DNA from 4 places in the Streptomyces sp. NPDC047108 genome. Region 4 is predicted to be linked to each of the others. Evidence: riboswitches for the same ligand, from Rfam matches in the RefSeq annotation. Region 4 holds a riboswitch; each other region holds the start of a gene.

Region 1 (7,337 bases), on a different contig from region 4:
GTCCGGGAACGTGTCCGGAAACGGGCGGGACCCGCCGGTCGCGCCCCCGGCGGGTCCCCTCTGCTGACGTACGAACCGCTGGTACGAGCCTTTCCGTACGCGCTGTCCGTACGAGCCGTTCCGTACGCGTCCTTCCCTCCGTACGGCTCAGCTCGCCGCCGACGCGGCCGACTGCTGCTGCGCCGAACCGTCCGCGGCCCCGCTCTCCTGGCTCTCCGGGCTCTCGGCGCGCACCGTGCGCGGCAGCAGGACCCGCTCGGCCAAGTACCCGAAGAGCAGGCCGAATCCGGCCCACAGCAGCGCCTGGATGGCGAAGGCCGCCATCCGGAACTCCCACAGCACGGTGGCCGGGAAGTCGGCCGGCGTCTCGTCGACCACCGGCAGGAAGACCATCGCGAGGGCGACCGTCCCCACGAAGGCCGCCGATGCGGTGATCGAGGAGTTCCAGTTGCCGAGGCGCGGAGCGAGCCTGCGTCCCAGGATGATCGCACCGATGGCGAGCAGCACGGTGAGCGCGATCATGAGGAAGAACAGCGCCGTGCGCTGGTCGAGCGTCTCCGCGTCGGTCGAGGCGGGCGGATTCGCCGGGTACTTCAGGAACGGCACCAGACAGGTGGTGACGAAGGCGCCTCCGGCGACGAGCGCCGCCGTGGCCCGCGGCCCGAAGCGCCCGATGCGCCCCAGGGCGAAACAGAACGCCAGCGCCGCGATGCCGCCGACGGCGATACCGAAGACCAGGGTTCCGGTGGCCAGGCCCGCGGTCGACTGGACGGTACGGCTGACCAGTTCGACGCCGCCGTGCTCGTGGGAGTGGGACTCCTCGTAGGCGATGGCGGCGTCGACCGAGGGTTCACCGAGGAGATAGGCGAGCGCGAAGGCCGGAATTCCGGCGATGACGCCCGCGAGCATGCCGCGCACCAACAGGGTGCGGATGGTGACCGAGTTCATGTGTGCGCTTCCCCACTCAGTGGCAGGGGAAGCCGAGAAGGTGCCGGCCGTCGTGCACCCACTCGTGGACGCCCTCCCCGGAGAACACCGCGAAGACACCCTGCTCGGCGCCGACGAAGTACAGCAGGACGAGCATGAGGACGCCGACGAACGCGGCCCAGGGCAGGATCGCCCGGACCGGCAGCGGCGCTACGGCAGGCGGTTGAACAGGGGTGGGGGCAACGGCGGACTGGGCCATGGCGAGACCTCCTCGGGAACACGCGTCCCGTCATCGTGTGGAGCACGCGACGACGGAGCGTGGGTCTGACTCACCGGCGGCGACCCCTCGGGGAGTTGCTGCCGCTCGGCACACAGTGGCGCGACCGTGCCGGATTTTCACCGGACTTCCGTACGCACCGTCGTCCTTTCGGACCAGACGGTACAGCCACCTGTTCCGCCGGCCAATACCGGCCATGGGCCAACGGTCCCCGGCCGGCGCGCGGAACGGGCGGGACGATCACCGAGCCGTACGGGTGTGACGATCACCGGGCGGACCGCGCGGGACGGCCAACGGCCCGCCCCCGTACGCCGACCGCCGACCGTCAGGCCGGTACGCGGGCGGCTGCTGCCCCTCCGCGTCACGCCGGGCGGTCCCGGGCCGCCGCCCGCTGCCCTTCCGCGGACCGTGACGTACGGCACGGCCGTTCACTACCATCACGGCGCACCGCCCCGGAGGCCCGCGTCACCTCGGACGCGTCACCGCGCGGCGGAACCCCCGGCGAAAGGACCCTCCCATCACCCTCCGGATGACCCTGATCTCCCCCGCGAGCAGCGACGCTCTCGGCGACGCGCGGTTCGACGACGGCAGCCCGCTCGACGACCGCGGGGTCGCGGCGGCGCGCGCCGCCGCGGCATCCCTTCCCGCGCGCCAATGGCGCCAGTTCTGTGCGCCGTCCCCCCGCTGCCGGCAGACCGCCGACGCCCTCGGGCTGAGGGCGGACGTGGAACCCGCCTTGCGCGACTGCGACATGGGTGCCTGGCGGGGCCGCACCCTCCATGATGTCGGCCGGCACGATCACCACGCGTTCAGCGCCTGGCACCAGGACCCGGCCCACGTGCCGCCGGGTGGCGAGTCGAGGCTGGACTTCGGCGAGCGCATCGCCGCATGGCTCGACCGGACGCTCGCGCTCGCGCAGTCCGCCCGGATCGAGGGGGACGAGGTGGCGCGGCGTGGTGGCCGGATGGTCGTCGTGGCCGAGCCCGGCGTGATCCGGATGGCGGTGCTGCACGCGCTGTCCGCACCACCGGAGGCGTTCTGGCGCATCGATGTGCCGCCGCTGTCCGCGACACATCTCGTCGGGCGCGGGCCACGGTGGAACCTCCGCAGCGGCCCCCTCGATCCGTAGTCCGCGGCTCCGGAATCCCGCTCCTTCCACGGCAACTCCGTTCCGCGACGACCCGGTCACACCTGGTGACAGCATCGTGCGGCCACGGCGGACGTGTGCCACCGTGAGATGGTCGAAGACCGCCGGTCGGCACGCCCGACGACGGCCACGTTCTCGAGCCCGAGGAGCGAGTCATGGCCGGTCAAGGAACTGACGCGCGCAAGGGCCGTTCGGGCTCGGGGTACACCCCGCTGCGCCCGGCCCCCTCCGTGCGCTCCTCCTACCCGGCGCGGTCCGAGCGGAAGCCGGGGCCCGCGCCGACGCCGCAGGAGCGCGCCGCCCGCGGAAAGGCGGCACGCACGGGCGCACCCCGCAGTGCGCACGGCGAGTTCGAGCCCTCGCAGGGCCGGCCGGACCCTCTGGAGATCATCGAGAGCCAGTCGGCCACGCGGGTCTCCGATCTGGTGCCGATCCGCTACGGGCGGATGCTGGAGTCGCCGTTCCGCTTCTACCGCGGGGCCGCGGCGATCATGGCGGCCGATCTGGCCACGACCCCGCGGAGCGGCCTGACGGCCCAGCTCTGCGGGGACGCGCACATGCTGAACTTCCGCCTCCTCGCCTCGCCCGAGCGGCACTTGATGTTCGACATCAACGACTTCGACGAGACCCTGCCCGGCCCGTGGGAGTGGGACGTCAAACGGCTGGCCACGAGCCTGGTCATCGCGGGCCGGGAGAACGGCTTCTCCGACGCCGAACGGGCGGGTGTCGTCCTGACCGCCGCCCGCCGGTACCGCGAGCAGATGCGCCTCTACGCCGGTATGCGCAACCTCGACGTCTGGTACGCGCGCCTCGACATGGACGAGATCCAGGCGGTCGTGGCCGAGCAGCTCGACAAGGTCCACCGCAAGCGCCTGTCCCGCGCCCTGGACAAAGCGCGCTCCCACGACACCCTGCAGGCGTTCGGCAAGCTGACCGAGGAGATCGACGGCGAACGCCGGATCGCCCCCGACCCGCCGCTGATCGTGCCGCTCGGCGATCTCCTCCCCGAGGTGCAGCGCCACCATCTCGAGGACGCGATCCGCGAGCTGATCGAGCGCTACAGCCACAGCCTCCGCGCCGATCACCGGCATCTGCTGGAGCAGTACCGGTTCGCTGACGTGGCCCGCAAGGTCGTCGGCGTCGGCAGCGTCGGCACCCGCTGCTGGATCGTGCTGCTGGTCGGCAGGGACGACGAGGACCCGCTGCTGCTGCAGGCCAAGGAGGCGGACACCTCCGTCCTCGCCCCGTACGCGGGCGCCGGCCGGTACACCAACCAGGGGCAGCGGGTGGTCACCGGCCAGCGGCTGATGCAGGCCGCGAGCGACATCTTCCTCGGCTGGGAGCGCGCTGTCGGCATCGACGGCAGGAAACGCGACTTCTACATCCGGCAGTTGCGCGACTGGAAGGGCATCGCCCAGCCGCAGACCATGGAGCCGTACGCGATGAGCCGGTTCGCCGAGCTGTGCGGCGCCACCCTGGCCCGCGCCCACGCACGGTCCGGCGACCGCATCGCGATCGCGGGCTACCTGGGCAGCGGTGACTCCTTCGACCGGGCCATGGTGCGGTTCGCGGAGAGCTACGCGGACCAGAACGAGCGCGACCATCAGGCTCTCGTCGACGCGGTGCGGGCCGGACGGCTCTCGGCAGAGGCGGCGTAGCCCGGCCGGAGGGCCCGAACAGGCCGAGCGCTCCCGGCAGTCGGAGTCCTCCGGGATCACGCCTGCTGCCGCAGGTCCTCGTCGGTGAGGGACTGCAGATCGCCCCGCGCGTCCAGCCGGTAGAGCACCACCAGCGCGGGCCCGACGCACACGACGGCGACGAGGGTGACGAGCATCAGCCACCGCAGCGTGGTGTTCGCGCCCGCGCCCTCGGCCACCGTGAGCGAGGTCGGCACCAGGTACGGGCGCTGGGCCAGGCCCCACGCGAGCACCGTCAGCGCCACCGCTCCGACCGCGGTCACCCGCGACCAGCCGGTGACGCCGCGCGCGAGGAGCCCCGCGGTGGCCAGGGCGCACACCGCGGCGAGGACGACGAAGACCAGCCCGGCCCCGCCGGTGAGCCCGTGGTGGACGTAGCTCGCGTCGTCGCGGGTCACGCGCAGGCCGATGACGGCGAGGACGGCCAGCGCTCCGAGAGCGGCCAGCGCCCTCAGGCGGAAGTAGCCGACGAGGTCGGCGGCCCCGAAGCGCCGCGCGTCACCGGCCAGGAACACCGCGCCGAGGAAGGCGCTGGCCCCGATCGCCAGCAGTCCGGCGATGACGGAGGTCGGGTTGTGCCAGGCGTCCGCCGACGCCTCGGTGCCCGGTGCGACGCGCCCGGTGGCCACACCGCCCACCGCGGCGCCCAGGAAGAACGGGGTGAGCAGGGACGACACGGCGAACATGGCGCCGTAGACGCGCCGTCCCGCCACCCTCCGCGTCGGTTTGCGGAGGGCGAACCCGGCCCCGCGCAGCACGAGTCCGACGGCGGCGAGCACCAGCGGCAGCCACATCGCCGAGAAGACCGTCTGGTAGAAGACCGGGAAGCCGGTCCACATGAGCACGAAGACGAAGATCAGCCAGACGTTGTTGACCTCCCACACAGGGGCCATGGCGTGGTCGATCAGCCATCGTGGCCGCCGTCCCCGGTCCGCGCCCCCGGCGAGCAGGTCCCAGAAGCCGGCGCCGTAGTCCGTACCGCCGCCGCAGACGTACGCGGCGACGGCCACCAGCAGCACCCAGGCGACGAGGTCGTCAATCATTGCGGGCTCCCGTGGGCGGAGCGGACAGCGCGGTGGCGCGGGGGCCGTACGGCGTCTCGCTCTCCGGGGCCTTGGCGGGCCGGGCCGTGGCGAAGCCCTCGTCGGCGACGCGCCAGCGGGCGCTCATCCTCCGCAGCACCGCGACGAAGGCGCCGAAGATGACGACGTAGACGACGATGACGACGCCGAGCGCGGCCCACAGCGCGTCGGCGCGGGTGGTGGTGACGGCCTCCGAGACCCGCATCACCTCGTAGACGATCCAGGGCTGGCGGCCGACCTCGGTGGTGATCCAGCCGCACTCCACGGCCACGACCGAGGCGACACCGGCGCAGGCCGCGGAGCGGAAGAACCAGCGCGACGTCGGCAGGTCCCGCTTCCGCCACCAGCACCAGGCGAACCAGAGGGCGAGCACCACGAGGAGGGAACCGATGACGGCCATGGTGTCGAACGCCCAGTGGACGACGGTGGCCTGAGTGGCCGTCGGACGGTGGGTGGCGGGGACGGAGCTGAGTCCGATCACCCTGGTGTCGGGGCTGTACCCGGCGAGGATCGAGTCCAGGTCGGGGATCTTGATGCCGCCCGTCACGCTGCCGTCCGGATGCATGCGGCCGTAGAGATATTCGGGCACATGGGTGTCGGTCTTCCAGACGAGTTCCGCGGCCGCGAACTTGATCGGCTGCTTGTGGAAGAGGGACCGGGCGATGGAGTCGCCGACCACGAACTGGATCGGGGTGAAGATCGCGGCGACGGTGAACGGCAGGGTGAATCCGAGCCGGTGGTAGCGGTCGCGGCGGCCGCGCAGCCATCCGACCGCGTAGACGCCCGCGACGACGAATCCGGCGGTGATGATCATGGCGACGACGAAGTGCCAGTACTGCGGCCCGAACATCGGGGTGAACACGGCTTTTCTGAGGTCCACGTCGACGGGCCGGCCGTCGGCGTCGAGGGTGAAGCCGCGCGGTGTGTTCATCCAGGAGTTGGCGGCGAGGATGCCGAAGGCTCCCATGAGCGCGGCGGCGGGCAGGGGGACGGCGAGCCAGAAGTGGGTCCAGGGCTTGAGCCGTTTCCAGCCGTAGAGATAGATCGCGATGAGGATCGACTCCAGGAAGAACGCCCACGCCTCGACACCGAAACCGATGCCGAACACATCGCCCCAGCGCCCCATCATGCCCGGCCACAGCAGACCGAATTCGAAGGACAGCACGGTGCCCGTCACGATGCCCACCGCGAACTGGACCGCCATGACGGCCGACCAGCGGCGTGCCAGGAGCAGCGCCACGGGGTCGTCGCGGCGCAGCGCGCGGTAGTGCATGAGCAGCGTGAGGAAGGGCAGCGCGACACCGAAGGGCACCAGGATGATGTGGGTCCCCAGAGTGAAGGCCATCAACTCCCGTGCGGGGAGGAGCTGTTCGGGTGCGCCGGCGGCCAGCAGGGCCGCTGCGGTGCTCAACTCTGCCCCGCGGGGCCGGGGCGCCCGGCGGCGTCCGGCCGTACGCCGCTGCCCGTCGAGCCGTCGCTCGTCGCGTCGTCCTTCTGCGACCCGCCCTTCTCCGACCCGTCGTTCCGTACGGAGTCGCTCTTCGCCCCGTCGCCCGGCTCCCCGCCCGCGTCCGACTGCCCGTCGGTGCGCCGCGACAGATGGGCGCGCTCGCGGCGGGTGCCCGAGGAGAAGGCGACCAGCCAGGTGAGCACCGCCCCGATCCTGCTGCGGAATCCGGTGAGGAAGGCGATGTGGATGAACAGCCAGATCAGCCAGCCCAGGAACCCGGACACCTGGAGGGGACCGGCCTTCACCACCGCCCGCCCGCGCGTGATGTAGGCGGCGCTGCCGAGGTCGCGGTAGCGGAACGGGCGCGGCGCCTTGGTCCTGCGTTCCACGCTGTGCCGGATCTGGCGGGCGGCGTACCACCCCGACTGCATGGCGACCTCGGCGAGACCGGGCAGCTTGTCCAGGCTCATCATGTCGCCGACGACACGGATCTCGGGGTGTCCGGGAATCGTCAGATACGGGTCGACGACGATCCTTCCCGCCCGGTCCTGTTCCGCCCCGGTCGCCTTTGCCAGGGCGTCCGCGAGCGCCGGCGCCTGAACTCCCGCCGTCCACAGCACCGTTCCCGCGCTGATGCGCTCGGTGGCGCCGTCGTGGCCGCGTACGTCAAGCCCGGTCGCGTCCACGTCCGTGACCACGGTCTTCAGGTGGAGTTCGACGCCGATCCGGCGCAGGGTGCGTTCGGCCCGCTCGGCCA
Region 2 (7,337 bases), on a different contig from region 4:
AGCCCTCATGCCACCGGAAACCGGATCCGCGCCCAGCTGGCCCGTTTCCTGTTCAAGGGCGGTCGCGCCGATCAGCTCGTGGAAACGCTCTCGGGAGGAGAGCTCTTCCGCGCGACGCTGGCCGCGCTGCTGCTGGCGGACCCCGCTCCTCAGCTCCTCCTGCTGGACGAGCCCACCAACAATCTCGACATGGACAGCGTCAGCCGGCTCGCCGAGGCCCTGGCCGGCTACCGGGGTTCGCTGATCGTGGTCAGCCACGACCTCGCGTTCCTCGACCGTATCGGCATCACGCGCCGGCTGGACCTCGACGCCGATGTGGCTGGGGAAACCTCAGGAGAAGCATGAGGGGCCGGGCGGCGGTCATGGCGGCTCCCCGGAAGGGCGGTCGCGGCAGCGGGGTACGTGCTCAACGGCGGCAGGGGCCGAGGACGTCCAGGTCGCCCGCGTACGGGGGCCGGCTCTCGCGTCACCGAATCTCGGGTGACGGGTGGCGCGGAACTGCTGCAGACTGACGTACATGGACGTCGTGATCCGAGCCGCCCGCGCGGAGGAGTACGAACCCCTCGGGGAGATCACGGCCCGTGCCTATCTCACGGACGGGCTCCTCGACTTCGGGGACACCGACCCGTATCTGGAGCACCTGCGGGACGTCAGGGGCCGGGCGGGGCACACCCGGGTGCTGGTCGCGGTGGACGGCGGGAGCGGTGAACTGCTCGGCGGCGTGGCCTTCGTGACACCCGGCAGCCGGTACGCGAACGTGGCCCGGCCCGGCGAGGGCGAGTTCCGCATGCTCGCCGTCGCTCCGGCCGCGCGGCGGCGAGGGGCGGCCGACCGGCTCGTACGGGCCTGCCTCGACCTCGCCCGGGAACAGGGCCTGGACAGCATGGTGCTCTCCAGCCACCAGCGGATGACCGCGGCCCACCGGCTGTACGAGCGGCTGGGGTTCGTACGGGCACCGGAGCGGGACTGGTCGCCCGTACGGGACCTCGACCCGCTGTGGGTGTTCACACGGGACTTGGGACAGGAAACGGCGTGAACCGCCGGGCGCGGGCGACGGTCCGGGCGCGTGGTCGGGACCGGGGCGCGAAGTATCGCGGCGCGCCGAGGAGTTGCGCGGCGCCCCCGGAGTGAGAAGTCTCACCGGCCCTCTCCGCCGTCCCGCAGCCCCTCCGGGCACCCGGATCCGGCCACTGCCGCGGCACGTCCGCGCAGGGCCCCGCAGGCCGCTCCAGGCTTGGATCCCGGGTCTGCCGGGCCTCCGCTCAACCTGCCCACCACCGCGATCCTTTGAGCGCACGACACAACATGTGGGGGTGCATGCGTACGGCACCACTAGATGTATGCTCGTCCCCGTTGCCGCAGCAGGGGAATCCGGTGGGAATCCGGAACTGTCCCGCAACGGTCTGGATAGGGGCATCTGCGCCCGTCCGAGTCCGAAAACCTGCCGGTGACGCCCGGCTCGACCGAACCGGGCCACGACACGTCCGGGCCTCGTGGGTTGGGCCTGCGGGACGTCGCGCTGTGCTGCGCCCTGACGGGGGGTGGGTTCGCGTGCGCCCGCAGGCAGACCGCCCTCGCGGCCCCCAGCCGAGCGAGGGAGAACCACGTGACCGTCGCGCCCGCAGATCCTGCGTCACGCGAGTCCGTATCGGAGCCCGCCACCGCCGCGGTGACCACCGCGCCCGTGGACCGGGGCACGTCCGCGGACGGTGCCGACGCCCTCGGTGCCGCGCTGCTGCGCACCCTGACCGACCTCACCGCCGACCTGCCCGCGACCGACGCCGGCCGCGTCACGACGGCCGCCCTGCGGGGCCGTCACGCGGGTTCGGACGAGGCCGAGTTGCGGGAGCTGGCCACCGAGGCGGCGGCCGGTCTCATCTCCGAGGACCCCGAGTACTCCCGGCTCGCGGCGCGGCTGCTCACGCGGGCCATCGCGGACGAGGCAGCGGGCCAGGGCGCCGTCTCCTTCTCGGCGTCGGTCGCCACCGGCCACCGCGAGGGCCTGATCGCCGACGGGACCGCGGAGTTCGTCCGCGACCACGCCGCCCGGCTCGACGCCCTCGTCGACGCCGCGCTGGCGGAAGGCGCCGACGACCGGTTCGGCTACTTCGGCCTGCGCACCCTGCACAGCCGCTATCTGCTGCGCCACCCCATCACCCGTCAGGTCATCGAGACCCCGCAGCACTTCATGCTGCGCGTGGCCTGCGGTCTGGCGGAGGACGGCTCCGAGCGCGCCATCGGCGAGGTCGCCGCGCTCTACGGCCTGATGAGCCGGCTGGACTACCTCCCCAGCTCGCCCACCCTCTTCAACTCCGGCACCCGTCACCCGCAGATGTCCTCCTGCTATCTGCTGGACTCCCCGCTGGACGAACTGGACTCGATCTACGACCGCTACCACCAGGTCGCCCGGCTCTCCAAGCACGCGGGCGGCATCGGGCTGCCGTACAGCCGTATCCGGTCCCGCGGTTCACTGATCCGCGGCACCAACGGGCACTCCAACGGCATCGTGCCGTTCCTGCGCACCCTCGACGCCTCCGTGGCCGCGGTCAACCAGGGCGGCCGGCGCAAGGGCGCGGCCTGTGTCTACCTGGAGTCCTGGCACGCGGACATCGAGGAGTTCCTCGAACTGCGCGACAACACCGGTGAGGACGCCCGCCGTACGCACAACCTCAACCTGGCGCACTGGATCCCGGACGAGTTCATGCGCCGCGTCGAGGCGGACCGGCCGTGGTCGCTGTTCTCCCCCTCCGAGGTGCCGGAACTGGTGGACCTCTGGGGTGAGGAGTTCGACGCCGCGTACCGCAAGGCCGAGGCCGAGGGCCGCTACGTCAAGCAGCTCCCGGCCCGCCAGATCTACTCCCGGATGATGCGCACCCTCGCGCAGACCGGGAACGGCTGGATGACGTTCAAGGACGCCGCCAACCGCACGGCCAACCAGACCGCCGAGCCCGGCCGCGTCGTCCACTCCTCCAACCTCTGCACGGAGATCCTGGAGGTCACCGACGACGGCGAGACCGCCGTCTGCAACCTGGGCTCGGTCAACCTCGCCGCCCACCTGGGCGAGGACGGCTCGATGGACTGGGAGCGGCTGGACGCCACCGTCCGTACCGCCGTGACCTTCCTCGACCGGGTCGTGGACATCAACTTCTACCCGACCACCCAGGCCGCGACCTCCAACCAGCGCTGGCGTCCGGTGGGCCTCGGCGTGATGGGCCTTCAGGACGTCTTCTTCCGGCTGGGCCTGGCCTTCGACTCGCCCGAGGCCGCGGGGCTCTCCACCCGGATCGCCGAGCGCATCATGCTGGCCGCGTACGAGGCGTCGTGCGACCTCGCCGAGCGCCACGGCCCGCACCCGGCCTGGTCCTCCACCCGCGCCGCCCGCGGCGTCCTGCACCCCGACCACTTCGGCGTGGAGACGCAGTGGGGCGAGCGGTGGGAGGAGCTGCGCGCCCGCATCTCCCGTACGGGCATGCGCAATTCGCTGCTCCTGGCCATCGCGCCGACGGCCACGATCGCCTCGATCGCGGGCGTGTACGAGTGCATCGAGCCGCAGGTGTCGAACCTCTTCAAGCGCGAGACGCTCTCCGGAGAGTTCCTCCAGGTCAACTCCTACCTGGTCGCCGAGCTGAAGCGGCTCGGGGTGTGGGACGGCCAGACCCGTGAGGCGCTGCGCGAGTCCAACGGCTCGGTGCAGGACCTGGGATGGATCCCTGAGGACGTACGCCGCCTGTACCGCACGGCGTGGGAGATCCCGCAGCGCGCGCTGATCGACATGGCCGCGGCCCGTACGCCCTACCTCGACCAGAGCCAGTCGCTGAACCTCTTCATGGCCTCCCCCACCATCGGCAAGCTCAGCTCGATGTACGCCTACGCGTGGAAGAAGGGCCTGAAGACGACGTACTACCTCCGGTCCCGTCCGGCGACGCGGATCGCCCAGTCCGCGCGCGCCGCCACCGCCACGAGCGCCCCCATCCCAGCCCAGCAGGCGGCCGCCGCCGACGAGGCCGTCGCCTGCTCCCTGGAAAACCCCGAGTCCTGCGAGGCCTGCCAGTAATGACCACCCCGACCGACCCGAACACCGCGCGGGGGAAGAACCTCCTCGACCCGGGCTTCGAGCTGACACTGCGCCCGATGCGCTACCCGGACTTCTACGAGCGCTACCGGGACGCCATCAAGAACACCTGGACCGTGGAGGAGGTCGACCTCCACTCCGACGTGGCCGACCTCGCCAAGCTGTCGCCGGGCGAGCAGCACATGATCGGACGCCTGGTCGCCTTCTTCGCGACCGGCGACTCGATCGTGGCCAACAACCTGGTCCTCACGCTCTACAAGCACATCAACTCCCCCGAGGCGCGGCTGTATCTGTCGCGCCAGCTCTTCGAGGAGGCCGTGCACGTCCAGTTCTATCTGACGCTGCTGGACACCTACCTCCCCGACCACGACGACCGGGTGGCCGCCTTCGCCGCGGTCGAGAACATCCCCTCCATCCGTGAGAAGGCCCAGTTCTGCTTCCGCTGGATGGACTCGGTGGAGGAGATCGACCGGCTGCGCACGAAGGAGGACCGGCGCCGCTTCCTGCTCAACCTGATCTGCTTCGCCGCGTGCATCGAGGGCCTGTTCTTCTACGGCGCGTTCGCCTACGTGTACTGGTTCCGCTCCCGCGGTCTGCTCCACGGCCTGGCCACCGGCACCAACTGGGTGTTCCGCGACGAGTCGATGCACATGGACTTCGCGTTCTCCGTCGTGGACACCGTCCGCGAGGAGGAGCCGGACCTCTTCGACGAGGACATGGGCAAGCAGGTCACGGCGATGCTGGAGGAGGCCGTGGAGGCGGAGCTGCAGTTCGCCCGCGACCTGTGCGGTGACGGCCTGCCGGGCATGAACACCGACTCGATGCGCGAGTACCTGCAGTGCGTGGCCGACCAGCGGCTGCGGCGGCTGGGCCTGCCCGCGCGCTACGGCTCGGAGAACCCGTTCTCCTTCATGGAGCTGCAGAACGTCCAGGAGCTGACGAACTTCTTCGAGCGCCGCCCGTCCGCGTACCAGGTGGCGGTCGAGGGCTCGGTCGCCTTCGACGACGACTTCTGATCGGCCCACCGCCGCAGGCCCGGTGCCCCGGGTCTGCGGCGGTGGCCGATTCGTCGGCCGCCCCCGACCGCTCAGCGCAGCGGGATGCCCGCCACGCCCGCGATCCCCTTGTGGTCGCCAGGATCACGAGTGATCACCGGGCATCCGTCGGGCCACTCGGCAGACGCTGCGCGAGGTAGGCGGCGTGCGCCGCACCCTCGGGCACTCCGGCCCTCAGCCGGGCCCCGCACCAAGCCACGGCGGCGAGATCGAGCTATCGCGGGCGCGGGCCCGCATCGGACACCAGCGGGGCGGCCTCAAGGGAGGCCGCCCCGCTGGTGCGAGCGTGTGGTGCGAAGCCAGGAATCAGTCGTTGGGGACCGTCTCGTAGCGCGGCGTGCCCTCTTCCATCTGCCGGAGCGCGTCCTTGCGGTCGCGCTTGGAGAGCCGGTCGATGTAGAGGTAGCCGTTCAGGTGGTCGGTCTCGTGCTGCAGGCAGCGCGCGAAGTAGCCGGTGCCCTCGACGACCACCGGGTTGCCCTTGAGGTCCTGGCCGCGGCAGATCGCGTAGTCCGGGCGGGCCAGCGACGCGTAGGCGGTGGGGACCGACAGGCAGCCCTCGTTGGAGTCGTCGAGGACGCGGCGCTCGGCGGGCAGTTCGTCGATCACCGGGTTGCAGATCACACCCACGTGCCGCACGCCCTCGTCGTCCGGGCAGTCGTAGACGAAGACCCGCCGGTCGACGCCGATCTGGTTGGCCGCGAGGCCCACGCCCTCCGCCGCCCGCTGGCTCGCGAACATGTCGTCGACGAGCTGCTCCAGCTTCTCGTCGAAGTCGGTCACATCCTGGCAGCGCCGGTGCAGCACCGGGTTGCCCACGACGGTGATCGGACGGGCGGTGCCGCGCTCGCGGTGCGCCTGCTCCCGTGCCTCGGCGTCCACCGTGTCATCGGTGAACTCCGAGGACCGTGCCTCGGCGTCCGCCACCTGCTGCCCGCTCTCCTGCTGCGCCATCTGAGCCGTACGCCTTCCTCATGCCTGATGCGATGCCCGTGACAGGGCTGCTCTACAGGGTACGGGCAGCGACGGGGCGCGCGGACCGGGTCGCCGGAGCCCGGGCCTGCCTCCCGTCGGGCCCGCCGGATCCCGCGGCCGGGACGGTGCACCTCGCGGCGGGGGTGCCGTACCCCGGCCGCCTCCCGCCCCGGGTCAGCAGACCTCTTCGAGGTCCCGCCACGCGCGCGTGTCCGCGCTGTCGGCCACCCAGCTGTCGAGCAGGCCGCGGACCAGCCCGGAGGGCGCCGCGATCCCGCACTCGCGCTCCGGCACCCACAAATCGCCGGCCGTCCTGTGCCCGAGCGGTCCCGGGTGGCCCGGCTCACTGTGGTCGTGCGGGTCCAGATGCGGCTCGCCGTCGCCCTCGTCGCTGGGCATCCGGCTCTCCGAGCACGAACGGCACAGCAGCCGCACCGACGAGGACCAGTCCTCGGCCGCGAACCCGGCGTCGGCGGCGAGCTGCTCCAGGGCGTCCCGGTCGCTCTCCCCGGCGGCCTCCAGCAGCACGACCCAGGTCGGTACCGGGGACGGCGCCCACAGCTCGATCTCGTCGAAGACGGGGTACGAGGGGCCCGCGGAGGTGACCCGCTCGCCGTGCGGCACGCCGTCGTGCAGCACGACCTCGCCCCAGCGCCGCCCGGACGAGGGCAGCGGAATGGACAGCACCTCGATGCGTGCCGGGTCGAGCCTGCGGCCCCACACGACCTCGGCCTCGCCCTCGGGCGAGAGCCGTACGGCGGCGCTGCCCAGCTCCATGCCGACGGGCTCGGTGGCCGGGGCGCCCTCGCCGGGCACCTTCAGCCCGTACGCCTGCCAGGCGCGGCGGGCCAGCGGCCAGTCCTGGAGGGCGGTCGCGGCGATGCCGACGTTCCACCAGTCCGGAGCACCGGCCTCGCGGTCGAGGAGCGCTACGGCGCGCAGGCCCGCGGCCCGCGCCTGCTCCCAGTCGTGCCGGAACTTGTGGAGCAGCGCGAGGTTGAACCAGGACTCGGAGAGCCAGGGTTCGAGATCGGCGGCCTGGGTGAGCAGCGCCCCGGCGTCCTCGTACCGGCCGTCGCCGATCAGGGTGAAAGCCCGGTCGGTCGCCTGCCGCCACGAGGCGGAGGGACGGTGCCGTACCTTGCCGAAGATCCTCACGTTTTCCCGCCTGCCGATTCGCTCCGTGTCCGTTGCCGTGTATGCCGTACGCGGGCCGGCCGATGACGGCCAGGACG
Region 3 (7,337 bases), on a different contig from region 4:
AAAGCGGCCCGTGCGGCCTCCACGGCACGGTTCACATCGGCGGCGGAGGCGTGCGGCACGCGTCCGATGACCTGTTCGGTGTGCGGCGAGACCACCTCGATGGTGTCCGTGCCCAGCGGGTCGACCAACTCCCCGCCGATGTAGAGCTGTCCGTGCTCGATGAGGTCGGTCATCGCCCATGCCTCCTGCGGATCGGGGCTTCCTGACGCCGTTTCAGAACTGATACCAGTTCTAGTTCCAGGAGTCCACGGAGGGAACGGAAACGGCCCCGAGCAGGGATTTCCACCACCCGGGGCCTCTCGACGACGCCCGCTCCGCCCGAACGCGGGCGCGCAGCGGGCGAGAACGCGCGCTCAACGCACGCTACTCGAGGATGCGCGCCGGAAAAGAACGGCGGGAGACGAGCGGCAGATTCCCGGAGGGCCCGGAGATCCTGAGCTGCTTGTTCTGCCGAGCGGACACCTTCACCGTCGACGCCAACGGGTGCGCCATGGGGACGAGTTGCCCCAGTTCCTTCCTGCTGATTCCGGTCACGACCTCGTTGCCGCACACCAGGACGGCGAAGACGCGCTCGTGCCCGACCCCCAGGACCCTCCGCTTGTCCTCGGCCGAGAACGTGAAGAAGTAGTCGCCGGGCCCCTTGCCGTCGTTGTACTTGAGGAACAGATGGCGGTCGTGATTCACCACGTAGTGCCCGTATTTCACACTCGCCCGGTTCAGAGCGGTGAACATCGCGGAATCGGCGATCGCCACCAGAGCGGCGCCGTGCATGAAGTCCTTGTGATCGATCAAGAGGCCCCCCAGGCGTCTCCCCGGACGCGCGTCCTCCGCGCATCGGGCGAAGAAGCCTAGGATATCGGCCATTTACCCAACTCGGACCGGAAATCGGCAGATCATGGAATACACGGAATAGGCGCGTACCCGAACGCGCCGTACCCGTCGGCACCGCGACCCGCCCCCAGCACGGCGCGGTGCACCGGTGACCGGCGGTCGACCCCGGCGACCAGTGGAACCAGTTCTAGTTATAGTGGCCCCGCACGTGCGGGCCGCGCCGTGCGGTGCGAGAGGGGACTTGATGGCGCAGGCGACTCCCGGAGTCACGGATCACGGCGGCGGCGTCCGGAGCATCGCCGTTCCCATTCCGGACAACCCCCTGGGCCACACCCTCGTCCACCTCCTCGACACCGACCGCGGCCCCGTCCTCATCGACACCGGCTGGGACGACCCCGACTCCTGGGACACACTCGTCGCCGGTCTGGCCGCGTGCGGTACGGCGGTCGAGGAGCTGCACGGCGTCCTCGTCACGCACCACCACCCCGACCACCACGGCCTGTCCGGAAAGGTGCGCGAGGCGTCCGGCGCATGGATCGCCATGCACGCGGCGGACATCGAGGTCGTCGAGCGCACCCGCGCCGCCGAACCCGCCACCTGGCTCGACTACATGACCTCCCGCCTGGCCGCCGCCGGCGCCCCGGACGAGCATCTGGCGCCGCTGCGCAAGGCGCGCGCGTCAGGGAAGGGACGGTCGCTGCCGAGCAACCGGGCCGCCCTGCCCGACCGGGACATCACCCCGGGCGAGCTGCTCGACCTGCCGGGCCGCCGGCTGCGCGCCATCTGGACCCCCGGGCACACCCCGGGACATGTGTGCCTGCACCTGGAGGAGGCCCATCCGGCGGCGGACCGGGCCGGCAACGGCCGTCTGTTCTCCGGCGATCACCTGCTGCCCGGGATCACCCCGCACATCGGCCTCTACGAGGATCCGGACGACGACTCCGGCACCAGCCCGCTCCCCGTCGCCGACCGGGGCGACCCCCTGGGCGACTACCTCGACTCCCTGGAGCGCATCGGCCGCCTCGCCCCGGCCGAGGTGCTGCCCGCCCACCAGCACGCGTTCACCGACGCGCCGTCCCGCGTACGGGAGTTGCTGGCGCATCACGAGAGCCGGCTGACGGACCTCCGCGCCCTGCTCACCGAACGCGCTCTCACCCTCTGGGAGATCACCGAGCGGATGGAGTGGAACCGCCCCTGGGAGCAGATCCCCTTCGCCTCCCGCAACATCGCCGTCTCCGAGGCGGCGGCCCATCTGCGCCGCCTGGTGAAGCAGGGCCGCGCGGAGCCCGTGACCGGCACCGACCCGGTGACCTACCGGGCGGTGTGACGCGAGGGTGGCGCGGGGCGAGCCCGCGTATCCGCTGCCCGGGCGGCGTACGAGCGTTACGTACGGATACGCCCGACACAGCGGAGACGACCCCTATGACGGATACCGGACGAACCGTCCGCGGACCTCGGACGACCGCTCACCGACCCCTTGCGGGCGGCCGGTAGAGTGTGCCCGTCGATATCGCATCCCACGGGGGAAAGCCGGTGCAAATCCGGCACTGACCCGCAACCGTGAGCCGCCTGCGAGGGCGGCGAGTCGGAACGCCCTGCCGGATGTGAACGGCTCACGTCACCGTACGTGCCGCGTCCACGGCCACGGCCGGTGACCGGCACTGTCGAGGAATACGGAGCCGGAGCCCGGTGCCCCGCCGCGTGCGAGATCCCGCACGCCCCGCGGTGCGCAGCGGATCCGCTGCCCGCACCCGCCCACCGAAAGGCACCGCCCGTGAAGATACGCCGCAGCACTGCTGCCCGGCCGTCGAGAGCCCTCCGCAGCACCGCCCGCCGGGGCGTCACCGGAGCCGCTCACCGCGGCGTCGCCGTCCTGGCCGCCTCCGTCGTGCTCGGTCTGGCCGCGGCGCCGGCCGCGTTCGCCGACGACCCGTCGGCGAAGCCCTCACCGAAGGCGAAGCTGCCGGCCGGACTGTACGGCGGCGAGGACCCGCAGTACGACGGTGTGTGGCGGCAGTCCGTCGCCCTGCTCGCACAGGACACGGCCGGGGTCACCCCGGCGCGGAAGGCCGTCGGCTGGCTGGCCGGACAGCAGTGCGCCTCGGGTGGCTTCGCCCCGTACCGGGCGGACGCGGACAGCACGTGCGACGTGAAGACGCCCGTCGACAGCAACGCCACCGCCGTCGCCGTCCAGGCCCTGGCGGCGGTCGGCGGCCACAGCACCGAGGTCGGCAAGGCCGTGGAGTGGCTGAAGTCGAAGCAGAACGAGGACGGCGGCTGGGGCTACGCCCCCGGCGGCCCGAGCGACGCCAACTCCACCTCCGTCGTCATCGGCGCGCTCGCCGCCGCGGGCGAGAAGCCGGAGGGCGTGAAGTCCCCGCGGGGCAAGTCGGCGTACGACGCGCTGATGGCGTTCCAGCTCGGCTGCGACACCAAGGGCGCGGAGAGCGGGGCGTTCGCCTACCAGCCGGACAAGCAGGGCAGGCTGGCCGCCAACGCCGACGCCTCGGCCGCCGCCGCGCTGGCCGGTCTCGGCAAGGGCCTGGCTCTTGAACCGCTCGGCAAGGACGACAACGAGGACGTCACCGCGCTGGACTGCGCCGAGACGGACTCCAAGGACGCGCGGGAGCCGGACGAGGCGGCGGGTGGCGCGGCCGCGTACCTGGCCGCCGCGCTGAAGAAGGACGGCCACCTCTCCGCGCTCGCCCCCGGCGCCGACAAGCCCGCGCCCGACTACGCCAACACGGCCGACGCCGTCATCGCGCTGGCCGCCGGCGGTCACCGGGACGCGGCCGGGGTGCCGCTGCGGTGGCTGGAGAAGAACTCGGCGGCCTGGGCCAAGGGCAACCCCGCGGCCCTGGGCACGCTCGTCCTCGCCGCGCACGCGGCGGGCGCCGACCCGCGCGACTTCGGCGGCAAGGATCTCGTCCAGCAGCTGAACGCGACCGGGCCGAAGCCGGAGGGCACCCAGCCCGCGAAGGGCGCGTCCGGCGAGCGGGCGAGCGAGTCCGACGAGGGCGGCTTCAACGTCTTCTGGATCATCGGCGTCGGCCTGGTGGCGGGCGTCGGCATCGGCTTCCTCCTCAGCAACCGCAAGAAGACATGACCGGGACGACCAGGGACCCGGCAGGCACGCCGCGCGCCGCACGGCGCGCGGCGGCCCGCTTCACGACGGTGGCGACCGCCGCCGTGGTGGCCCTCGCCTCGACGGCCCTCCTCGTGTTCGGGTCCGGGACCGCGTACGCCGGGAGCGGCTACCGCTACTGGTCGTTCTGGGAGCGCGACGGCGCCCGGTGGACGTACGCCACCCAGGGCCCCGCCACGCTGCGGCCGGAGGACGGTGACGTGCTGGGCTTCCGCTTCTCCGTGAGCGAGAACTCCGCGGACGGCGCGAAGCCGCGCGGCCGGGCCGAGTTCGGGGCGATCTGCTCGGACACCCCCGCCGAGTCCGGTACGAAGCGGGTGGCGCTGCTCATCGACTTCGGCACGGACGGGGACGCGCCCGGCGGCGAGACCCCTCCTGCGGGCCGTACGGAGTGCGCGCGCGTCCCCGAGGACGCCTCGTCCGCGGAGGCGCTCGCCGCCGTGGCCAAGCCGCTGCGCTACGACTCGGCGGCCATCCTCTGCGCGATAGCGGGCTACCCGGAGCGGGGGTGCGCCGAGCAGGTCTCCGGCCGGGGCGGCGAAGGGAAGGCCGACGGCGGGTCCGGCGACGCGAAGGGCAACGGTGAGGGACGGCAGGTCGCGTCCGACGACCCGGTCGAACCGGGCGGGCAGCCCTGGGGGCTGATCGGCGGCATCGCCGCGGTCGTCGCCCTGGGCACCGCGGCGCTGTGGCAGGCGCGCCGCCGCCGATGAGCGCCCGGCAGCTCCCCGCCCGGCCCCCGCGTACGGGGATGCCCTCGCGCTCGCGTCCACCGCGCCCGCGCCCGTTGAACGGCGCGCGCCCGCCCGCCCTCTCGTCGCGCGGCAACGCCCTGCACGCGGGGGCCTGGTGGCTGTGGGCGCTGGGCCTGGCCACCGCCGCCTCGCGGACCACCAACCCACTGCTGCTCGGACTGCTCCTCACCGTCGCCGGGTACGTCGTCTCCGTGCGGCGCACCGATGCTCCCTGGGCGCGCAGTTACAGCGCGTTCCTCAAGCTCGGTGTGGCGGTCGTCGCGATCCGCATCGCGTTCTCCGTGTTCCTCGGCTCGCCCGTTCCAGGCTCCACCACCCTCTTCACCCTCCCCGAAGTCCCCCTCCCCGACTGGGCGCAGGGCGTACGGATCGGCGGCCGGGTCACCACCGAGGGCGTGGTCTTCGCGCTGTACGACGGCCTGAAGCTCGCCACCCTCCTCGCCTGTCTCGGCGCGGCGAACGCCCTCGCCAACCCGGCCCGGCTCCTCAAGTCCCTTCCGGGGGCGCTGTACGAAGCGGGCGTGGCCGTCGTCGTCGCCATGACCTTCGCCCCGAACCTCGTGTCCGATGTGCTGCGGCTGCGCGCCGCCCGCCGCCTGCGCGGCCGTCCCGACAAGGGCATCAAGGCGCTGCTGCAGATCGGACTGCCGGTGCTGGAGGGCGCGTTGGAGCGCTCGGTGGCGCTGGCCGCCACCATGGACGCCCGGGGGTACGGCCGTACCGCCCATGTCCCGCCCGCCGTCCGGCACACCACGACCGCGCTCACACTCGGCGGTCTGCTCGGCGTCTGCGCCGGGACCTACGGCCTGCTGGCCGCGGAGGGGGCGGGCTTCGGCCTGCCCGTGCTGCTGGCCGGAGTCGCCGCCGCCCTCGCCGGGCTGTGGCTCGGCGGCCGCCGCGCGGTCCGTACCCGCTACCGGCCGGACCGCTGGGACGTGCGCGCCTGGCTGGTGTCCGCGTCCGGAGCGGCGGTTGCGGTGGTGCTGATCCGGTACGGCTCCGCGGACCCCGCTGCCCTCCAGCCGTCCGTCGTTCCGCTCACCGCGCCCGCGTTCCCGCTGTGGCCCGCGGCGGGAATCCTTCTGGGGCTGCTCCCGGCGTTCGTCGCCCCGGCGCCGCCGGGGCGGGCGCGTGACCGCGAGGGGCGGGAGGGCGGCACGGACGACCGGTCACGGGACGACGCCGGGCCGCGGAACGGCATTGCGCGGGACGGCTTTGCGCGGGACATCAGGCCCCCGCGCCGCAGCAGACCATCGCACGCGACAGCAACAGCAGCACAGGACCCAACCACACCGCAGGACCGCACGACACCGCAGGACGGCACGGCAGCGCAGGACGACACCACGCCTCAGGGCGGGGCCGCCGCGCAGGGCCGTACAGAAGAAGGCGAGACCTCATGATCCGGTTCGAGCAGGTGTCCGTCGTCCACGACGGCGCGCCCGGCCCTGCGATCCACGGCGTCGACCTCACCGTCCCCGAGGGCGAACTGTGCCTGCTCGTCGGCCCGTCCGGGGTCGGCAAGTCGACTTTGCTGAGCACTGTCAACGGCCTCGTACCGCACTTCACCGGCGGCACGCTGCACGGCCGTGTCACCGTCGCAGGACGGGACACGCGTACGCACAAGCCGCGCGAACTCGCCGACGTCGTCGGCATGGTGGGCCAGGACCCCCTCGCCCATTTCGTCACCGACACCGTCGAGGACGAACTCGCCTACGGCATGGAGTCCTTGGGCGTTGCTCCCGAGGTGATGCGCCGTCGCGTCGAGGAGACGCTCGACCTCCTCGGCCTGGCCGACCTGCGCGACCGGCCCATCGCCTCGCTCTCCGGCGGTCAGCAGCAGCGCGTCGCGATCGGTTCCGTCCTCACCCCGCACCCGCGGGTCCTCGTCCTCGACGAGCCGACGTCCGCGCTCGATCCGGGCGCGGCCGAGGAGGTCCTCGCCGTGCTCCAGCGGCTCGTGCACGATCTCGGGACGACGGTGCTGATGGCCGAGCACCGCTTGGAGCGCGTCGTGCAGTACGCGGACCAGGTCGTGCTGCTCCCCGCGCCGGGGGAGCCGCCGGTCTCCGGGACACCGGCCGAGGTCATGGCCGTCTCCCCCGTCCACCCTCCGGTCGTGTCGCTCGGCCGGCTCGCGGGCTGGTCCCCGCTGCCGCTGTCGGTGCGCGACGCGCGGCGCAAGGCGGCGGCGCTGCGCGAGCGGCTGGCCGCGCGGATCCCGCCCGCCGCGGCGCCGTCGGACGACGGCAGCGGCCCGGGCGCCGGTGAGTTCCGCGACGCCCGGGGCGAGCCCGCCGCCGACGTCTCCGGATTGTCCGTACGGCGCGGCAGGATCGAGGCGTTGCGCCGTGCCGATCTGACGGTGCGGCGCGGCGAGACGGTGGCGCTCATGGGCCGCAACGGCGCGGGCAAGTCGACCCTCCTCGGCGCGCTCGCCGGACTGCACGAGCCGGCGGCCGGTGCGGTGCGCGTCGGCGGCCTCGCGCCGCACCGCAGCAGTCCGCGCGACCTCATCCGCCGCGTCGCCCTCGTCCCGCAGGAGCCGCGGGACCTCCTCTACGCCGACACGGTCGCCGCCGAGTGCGCGACGGCCGACGACGACGCGA
Region 4 (7,337 bases):
GCCCGTGGCCTGCTCCAGGGCGCCGGAGGCGATGAACATCCACTCCCCGTCCTGGATGGTGAAGTACTTCATGGTGGCCCCTTCGTCCTGCATGGCGACTCCTTCCTTCTCGGAGTGGCCCGGCGTCACCTCGAAGGTGGTGCCGGCGAACTCGTTGCCGCACTCGCCGTAGTAGAAGGAGCCGGGAGTCGGCTGGATGTGCTTGAAGACGGGGAAGGCCTGGCGGTAGGCGTCCGTCACCGCCTTCTTCACCTCGGCGGACGCGACGAGCTTGCGGCAGGAGTCGTCCCCTCCGGACGAGCCGCCCGAGGTCTCCCCGCCGGTGCTCCCGGAGTCCCCCTTGCCGGCCGAGGAGTCCGAGCCCGACGAGCCCTTCGAGTCCGAGCCCTTCGAGTCCGAGGCCGAGTTGGAGGAGTCCGAGGCGGACGATTCGTTGTCGTTGCAGGCGGGCAGGGTGGCCAGGGCCCCGGTCAGCAGGACGGCGGCGATCAGGCCACGGGAGCGGGAAGTCACGGTAATACCTCGTTCAGGTGCAGTCCGGCCGGAGACCCGGCCAGTGGTCGTTGCGGGTCCGGCGGGTGTGCCGGACCCGGGATCGCCACGACGATCCGAGAAGTACACGCGCCAGTCGCGCAAAGGTTGCCTGGGACGGAGAAATCTCTTGTCGATTCCCCGGCGACGGTGCCGCGCCCGCCGGGTCGGCGGCTCTGCGGGCGTGGCCGAGCGGCGGCGGCTCTGCGGGCGTGGCTGAGCGGCGGCGCCTCTGTGGGCGCGGCTCAGTGGCGGCCGCTCAGCGGACGACGAGCGAGGAGACGAGTTCCTCGGCCAGAGGCACGTCGCGGGAGTCGAGGCGCATGGCGCGGATGCTGATCTCGTGGCGGGGGATCCACCAGAGGCGAGCGGTGAACTCCTGGCCGCTGCGGCAGGTCACCCGCCAGGCCCGGTAGGCGACCCGCTGACCGGAGACCTGCAAAGTGTCCCGTTCGACCAGCCGGCTGTCGGTCATGGGGCTGTTGCTGTCCGGCTCCCCTTTCTCGGTCCAGCAGTTCAGCAGCGCCATGGGCCAGTTGTCCTCGTCCATGGCTCCGCTCTGGTCCCCCGTCCGCGTCGCGACCTGAATCCCCGTGGCCCAGCAGGGATCCATGTCATGCCGGACGCCGGGAGGCTGTACGCAGGCCTGGCCCCCCCTTTCGGGCTGCCAGGCCTTCCAGCCGCGGGGTACCCGGAAGCTCACGCCGCGCAGATCGACCTGCTGGGACGGGGTCACCGACGCGGGCCTTTCCTGCTCGGCGAGCGGGTGGGGGAAGGTGACGACGGCGACGATCGCGAGGAGCGCGGCGGCCACGGCCGCTCCGAGGGCCGGCAGCGGCCGCGGCCACCGCCGGGCCTGGCCGGCCTCCAGGGGCCGCAGCGACTGTGCGGTCACCAGCGCCGATCTGGCGGCGAGGGCGGCTCTCAGCCGCTCCTCCAGTTCCGCCGTCTCCGGCGACTCCCGCTTCATCGGATCCTCCATCGGGCCTCGAGCCTTCACCCTCCCGCCCGGCGGACGAACGGTCAGTCCTCCAGCCGCTTCCGCAGTGCGGCCAGCGAACGGTGGGCCATCGACTTCACCGCTCCCTTGGAGATGCCCATCGTCTCGGAGATCTCCGCCTCCGAGAGACCTGCCCAGTACCGCAGCACCAGGATCTCCCGCTGACGGGGAGCCAGCAGGCGCAAGGCGGCCAGCATGTCCCGGTGTTCGTCGGCCAGCAGGGCCGTGTCCTCCGCGGAGCGGGCGTGGTGCTGCTGCTCCGGGCGGAACGCGTCGGCCACCCGGCGCCTCCGCAGCACCGACCTGGCCCGGTTGACCACGGCCCGCCGCAGATACGGCACCTTGCTCGTGCTGCCATCCAGCGCACGCCATCTGCGGCACACCGCGGCGAACGCGTCCTGCACCACGTCCTCGGCCGTCGCGTGATCGCCGACCAGCAGCACGGCCAGCCGTACGAGGGACAGCCGGTGGGTCCGGTACAAGTGCCCGAGCGCGTCGTCCTCGGCCTCGGCCGCGGCCTCCGCGGGCCGCAGCGTCACCAGGCCCATGTCCTCGAAGCCCTCGACGTGCGGCAGGAGGATCAGAGGCGCGGGCACACGGAGTCCCCGCAGCACCCGCTGCCATGCCATCTTCCACAAAGCTCCCTCCCGGGATGCTCTCGGCCACCTCCAGTCCCTCGGGGAACGTAGACAGCGGAAGATCGCGCACAAAAGAGAAAGCTCTACTCAACTCCTGCCGGGGGCCTGGACAGTCCATGCGGAGCGTGCTCCTCCGGCGCGGATCGGCGCTCGTACGCGGCGCGTTCGGGACCGTACACGCCCCGTGCCGGACCGTTCGCCAACCCGCGCCGTGTCAGCCGCAGTTGCCGGGGAGGTACGTCACCTGGGGCGCGCCGGTCCGCGGGTGGACCACGACCTCGGCCTCCACGCCGTACACCCTCCTGAGCAGGTCCGGGGTCAGTACCTCGGCGGGCGGGCCCGAGGCCGTGACCGCGCCGTCGCGCAGGACGTAGAGGCGGTCGCAGTGGAACGCGGCCAGGTTGAGGTCGTGGAGCGCCACCAGCACGGTGGCCGGCAGCCGCCGCAGGATGCCGAGGACGTCGAGTTGGTGACGTATGTCGAGGTGGTTGGTCGGTTCGTCGAGCACGAGCAGCGACGGCTCCTGGGCGAGGGCGCGGGCGATGAGGACCCGCCGCCGTTCGCCGCCGGAGAGACGGTCGAAGGGGCGGTCGGCGAAGCCGGTGGCGCCGACGGCTGCGAGGGCCCCGTCGATGAGCCGGGCGTCCTCCGCGGTGTCCCCGGCGAGCAGCTTCTTGTGCGGTGAGCGGCCCATGGCGACGACCTCCCGCGCGGTGAGATCGATGTCCCCGCCCCCCTCCTGCACGACGGCGGCCACGGTGCGGGCGAGCCGGCGGACGGGCAGGGACCAGGCATCTGTTCCGTCGACGCGCACCCTCCCCGCCTCGGGGCGCAGCACGCGGTAGACGGCGCGCAGGAGGCTGGACTTGCCGCTGCCGTTGGGGCCGACGAGGCCGATCACCTCGCCGGGCCGGGCGGTCAGCGAGACGTCCTGGACGAGGTGGTGTGCGCCGGCGGTGAGCGTGACGCCCTCGACGGCGAGTTCGGTCGCGCTCATGCCACTCCCCGCTCGGTTCCGCGGCGGGCGTCCCGGCGCATCAGCCACAGGAAGAACGGTCCTCCGCACAGCGCCGTCAGCACGCCGACGGGGATCTCCATCGGTGCGGCGATCGTGCGCGCCGCGATGTCGGCCCAGACCAGGAAGACGGCCCCGGCCAGCGCGGCCGTGGGCAGGACCCGACGGTGGTCGCCGCCGACGAGTAGGCGCACGATGTGCGGCATGATCAGGCCCACGAAGCCGATCGGCCCGGCCGCGGCGACCAGCACGCCGGTGACCAAGGACAGCAGGACGAACATCCGGACGCGGAACCGGGCGACGTCCAGTCCCATCGTGGTGGCGGCCTCCTCCCCCGCCAGCAGCAGGTTGAGCGACCGCGACTGGACGAGCAGGACGCCGATGCCCAGCACGAGTCCTGCCGTGGGCAGCCACAGCGTCTGCCACCGGACGCCGCCGAGACCGCCGAGGGTCCAGGAAAGGATCTCCCGGGCCTGGTTGCCGCGGTCAGCGGTGAGCAGCAGCAGATGCATCACGGCGGTGAGGACCGCGGCGACCGCCACCCCGGACAGCACGAGGCGTACGGAGGTGATGCGTCCGCCGGCGCGGGCGGTGACGTACACGAGCAGCAGGGTGAGCAGCGCGCCCGCGAAGGCGGCGACCGACAGGGACACGGGGCCGAACAGGCTCAGCCCGAAGACCACCACGACCACGGCCCCGAGCGACGCCCCCGAGGAGACGCCCAGCAGATACGGCTCCGCGAGCGGGTTGCGTACGAGTGCCTGCATGGCGGTGCCGACGACCGCGAGCCCCGCACCCACGACGGCCCCGAGCAGCACTCGGGGCGCCCGTACGGTCAGGACGATCGTCTCGCGCGCCGGGGACGCGACCGGTTCCGGGCCCAGGTCGGCGCCCAGCGCGTGCGCGACGATGCTCCACACCTCGCCGGGCGGCACGTGCACCGAGCCGATGCCCAGGCCCGCGGTGAGCGAGACCAAGAGCAGACCGCCGAGGACGGCAACGGTCAGCGCGAACGTGCGCCCGCGTCCACGGTGTCGGGGGCGGGCGGCCCGTACTGCGGTGGCGGGGGCGGCGGCCTGCGGCGGGGCCGTCACCGGAACCTTCCGGGGTGCAGGGCGCGCGCCAGGTCCTCGACGGCGTACGGCGGGCGGACCCCGACGAGGGTCGAGGTCAGCGGCACCACCACGAACCGCTTGTTCTTCACCGCCGGGACGTCGGCGAGGGCGGGCTGCGACAGCAGGAACTTCTTCTTCCGCTCGACGCTTCCGGCGCCCGCGTAGTCATAGATGGCGATGACCTCGGGCCTGCGGTCCACGACCTGCTCCCAGGACACGTCGCCGAAGACCTCGTCGAGGTCGGAGAAGACGTTGCGGCCGCCGGCAAGGCGGATGATCTCGGTGCCCAGGCCCTTGCCGCCGGCGGTGAACGCCGCCTTGTCGCCGCTGTCGTAGACGAACACCGGCACGTCGGAGGCTCCCTCGAGGGCGCGCTGCGTCCGGTCGATGCGCCGCTCGAGGCCGGAGACCAGTGCCTCGGCCCGGTCCCGGACGCCGAAGATCTTGCCGATGGTGCGGATCTCGGCGTAGGTGTCCTCCATGGACAGCTTCTTCTTCGAGCCGCAGTACTCGCGGTTGAGGTAGGTGGAGATCCCGGCGTCGGCGAACGCCGTGCGGGAGCGGCCCTCGTTCTCGGCGAACGCGCTGCCGTAGCCCCCGTAGACGAAGTCCGGTTCGGCCTCCAGCACGGTCTCGAACGACGGCTCCTTCTTTGCCAGTTCGGGGACGGCCTCGAAGTCCTTCCGGTACTGGGGCAGGACGGCCGAGTCCGGGTAGGCGGTGCCCACCATCCGGTCCTTCAGCCCGAGGGCGAGCATCAGCTCCGCGGGGTGCTGGTGGATGGTGACCACCCGGGACGGCGGTTCGCGGTGCGTCGTGCGCGTACCGCAGTTGTCGACGGTGACCGGGAATCCCTTCGCCGCCGGTGCGGACGCCTTGTCGCCGGCGTCGCCCTGGGAGGAGCCGCATCCGGCGAGCAGGGTCGCGGACAGGGCGACGGCCAGGGACACCGCGACACGCGTGAGGCGGCGGGGGCATGGGCGTGGGCGGGCGGGGGACGTGGGCAGGGGACGGGGCATGCCGTCGTACACGTAGAGCCTCCTGGGGAGTCCGCGCTCCTCGGAACGGGCCCGCGACAGGCCAGTGTCCTGACTCCCGGATCAGCGTGTGCCCCGGCCTTCCCGCGCGGAGCGCGGTGGCCGTGTGCACGGGGTCCACTCCCCGGTCACAGTGGCGGGACCGTGCCGGATTCGCACCGGCTTCCTGTCTCCCGTCGCGGTGATGACCAGGCGATATTACGTTCCTTTGGTCCGGAGGTGAAAGGGCGTGCGGATGTGATCCCTCGCGCGGTCCGGGACACCGCGCACCTCAACAGGCCCGGATCCAGGGCCGGTTCAGGCCCTCGACCGACGAACGCGCCAAAAGCGGAGGGTCCGCACGGTGTGGCCGGCGACACGGTGCGGGATCCGGCAAGGGGCCCTGCGACGCCGCGGTGCGGCCCGCGGACGGTGGAGCCGGGGGACCCGGCAGAATGCCGGGCATGCCCAAGGTGCCGAACATGCCGACCGCCGACGCGCTCACCCAGGTCTCCGCCATCGGCCCGTACTTCGCGGTGGCCTGCGGACCGCGGCCCGACGACGCCGGTTTCCGGCCGCTCACCGACCTGTACGAGGACGCGGCGGCACAGGCCGGCTACGTGACGACGATCGAACGGCGGCTCGGGACCGGCGGCCCACGCGTCGCCGCCTCCACCCTGCACATCGGCACGGCCGCGCGCCTGTGGTCGATCGCCCTGGCGACCGCCGCCCTCACCGGCCGCGTGCCGGACCTGGCGCCCGAGCGGCTGTGGTGGCGTACGCCCGAGTCCGGCCCCGTCGACCTGTGGCTGCGGGAAGTCCCGGCGCTCGCCGGAGGCGAGCTGTCCGAGGGCCTGTACGAGACCGTCCTGGTCCGCAATCTGCTGCCGCTGGGCGATGCCCTGCGGCAGCGGTACGGGCTGTCGGCGCGGATCCTGCCGGGCAACGCCGCCTCCGCGCTGATCGGCGCCGTCCCGCGTGCTGACGGCCCACGTCCCGGACGCGCCCGTGCCGCCGCTCCCGCTCGCCACCGCGCTGCTGGGCAGGGAACCCCTCGCAAGCGCCGGTGAGTTGACCCTGGCCCCCTTCACGTACCGCCGCCGCAGCTGCTGTCTCTACTACAAGGTCGACGGGCGCGGCCTGTGCGGCGACTGCGTGCTCCACGACCGGGGCGGGCGCGGACGCGGCACCGGCCCCGCCCGCGGCGCGAACTCCTAGCGGCGCGGAGCCAGTTCGGTGGCGTCCCGCTTGAAGGCCCACTCCATCGTCGGCTCCATGGTGAAGCGGAAGACGCGGCGTACGGGTGGCGTGCACAGCACCGTGATGAAGGCGGCGGCGAAGACGGTGACCGTGATCTCACCCTCCGGGGTGTGCAGCCACGGCAGGTCGTACCAGTCCCAGAAGCGGGACCCCTTGGCCAGGAAGCCGTGCAGCAGATAGCCGTAGAGGGTGCCCGCTCCCAGGGCGGTGAACCACATGCGCCGTTTGGGCACCCAGGTGAGGAAGCAGGCGACCAGCACCATCGAGCAGCCGAAGAGCGCGACGGTCATGACCGCGCCGCTCCAGGCGGGGGCGCCCAGTTCCTGTGCGCTGTCCCGCCGGTAGAACCAGACGGCGTTCATCCGCGGGGCCGCCCAGTACGCGACGGCCATGGCCATGGCGAAGACCGGAACGGACAGCGTCTTGATCTCCCTGCGGCGCAGAAGCTGAAGATGCTCCGGTCGCAGGAAGAGTCCGACGACGAAGAACGGCAGGTACTGCAGGATGCGCTGCAGGTCGAGGTCGTCACCGATGTCGGGCGAGACGGTGGCGAGGACGGCGATGGCCAGGGCGACGGGAACCGGCCACCGGATCATCCTCCACAGCGGCGTGGTCAGCCGCCATACGAACAACGCGGCCAGGAACCAGGTGAGATACCACGGGTCGAGCAGACTGATCGGGTAACCGGGGTCGGGATCGGCATAGCGTTTGAAGAGCGAGTACGCCACTTCGAAGACCACGTAGGGCACGGCGATGCCGGTG

The links. A riboswitch is a leader RNA that binds a small molecule or an ion and turns the genes downstream of it on or off. The one in region 4 is predicted to bind cobalamin.
Region 1: another riboswitch for cobalamin. It lies ahead of ABZ822_RS24355 (CbtB-domain containing protein); the one in region 4 lies ahead of ABZ822_RS29735 (ABC transporter substrate-binding protein).
Region 2: another riboswitch for cobalamin. It lies ahead of ABZ822_RS03105 (ribonucleoside-diphosphate reductase subunit alpha); the one in region 4 lies ahead of ABZ822_RS29735 (ABC transporter substrate-binding protein).
Region 3: another riboswitch for cobalamin. It lies ahead of ABZ822_RS11235 (prenyltransferase/squalene oxidase repeat-containing protein); the one in region 4 lies ahead of ABZ822_RS29735 (ABC transporter substrate-binding protein).

The regions. Positions count from the first base shown of each region.
Region 1 covers NZ_JBEYUP010000014.1:144,889-152,225, forward strand. The annotation lists gene ABZ822_RS24350 (CbtA family protein) at 148-948, opposite strand; gene ABZ822_RS24355 (CbtB-domain containing protein) at 965-1,186, opposite strand; adenosylcobalamin (AdoCbl) riboswitch at 1,236-1,350, opposite strand; gene ABZ822_RS24360 (histidine phosphatase family protein) at 1,734-2,333, shown strand; gene ABZ822_RS24365 (DUF2252 domain-containing protein) at 2,507-4,009, shown strand; gene ABZ822_RS24370 (cytochrome d ubiquinol oxidase subunit II) at 4,066-5,091, opposite strand; gene ABZ822_RS24375 (cytochrome ubiquinol oxidase subunit I) at 5,084-6,475, opposite strand; gene ABZ822_RS24380 (NAD(P)/FAD-dependent oxidoreductase) at 6,538-7,337, opposite strand, start outside.
Region 2 covers NZ_JBEYUP010000001.1:704,826-712,162, reverse strand. The annotation lists gene ABZ822_RS03115 (ATP-binding cassette domain-containing protein) at 1-345, shown strand, start outside; gene ABZ822_RS03110 (GNAT family N-acetyltransferase) at 518-1,036, shown strand; cobalamin riboswitch at 1,334-1,464, shown strand; gene ABZ822_RS03105 (ribonucleoside-diphosphate reductase subunit alpha) at 1,607-4,054, shown strand; gene ABZ822_RS03100 (ribonucleotide-diphosphate reductase subunit beta) at 4,054-5,088, shown strand; gene def (peptide deformylase) at 5,434-6,081, opposite strand; gene ABZ822_RS03090 (hypothetical protein) at 6,277-7,260, opposite strand.
Region 3 covers NZ_JBEYUP010000003.1:691,662-698,998, reverse strand. The annotation lists gene ABZ822_RS11250 (aldehyde dehydrogenase) at 1-173, opposite strand, end outside; gene ABZ822_RS11245 (hypothetical protein) at 364-792, opposite strand; gene ABZ822_RS11240 (MBL fold metallo-hydrolase) at 1,076-2,158, shown strand; cobalamin riboswitch at 2,303-2,449, shown strand; gene ABZ822_RS11235 (prenyltransferase/squalene oxidase repeat-containing protein) at 2,705-3,937, shown strand; gene ABZ822_RS11230 (SCO2322 family protein) at 3,934-4,689, shown strand; gene ABZ822_RS11225 (CbiQ family ECF transporter T component) at 4,728-6,131, shown strand; gene ABZ822_RS11220 (ATP-binding cassette domain-containing protein) at 6,128-7,337, shown strand, end outside.
Region 4 covers NZ_JBEYUP010000025.1:32,577-39,913, reverse strand. The annotation lists gene ABZ822_RS29760 (hypothetical protein) at 1-513, opposite strand, end outside; gene ABZ822_RS29755 (hypothetical protein) at 791-1,501, opposite strand; gene ABZ822_RS29750 (SigE family RNA polymerase sigma factor) at 1,555-2,160, opposite strand; gene ABZ822_RS29745 (ABC transporter ATP-binding protein) at 2,384-3,166, opposite strand; gene ABZ822_RS29740 (iron ABC transporter permease) at 3,163-4,278, opposite strand; gene ABZ822_RS29735 (ABC transporter substrate-binding protein) at 4,275-5,330, opposite strand; cobalamin riboswitch at 5,360-5,544, opposite strand; gene ABZ822_RS29730 (hypothetical protein) at 5,780-6,385, shown strand; gene ABZ822_RS29725 ((2Fe-2S)-binding protein) at 6,387-6,533, shown strand; gene ABZ822_RS29720 (acyltransferase family protein) at 6,530-7,337, opposite strand, start outside.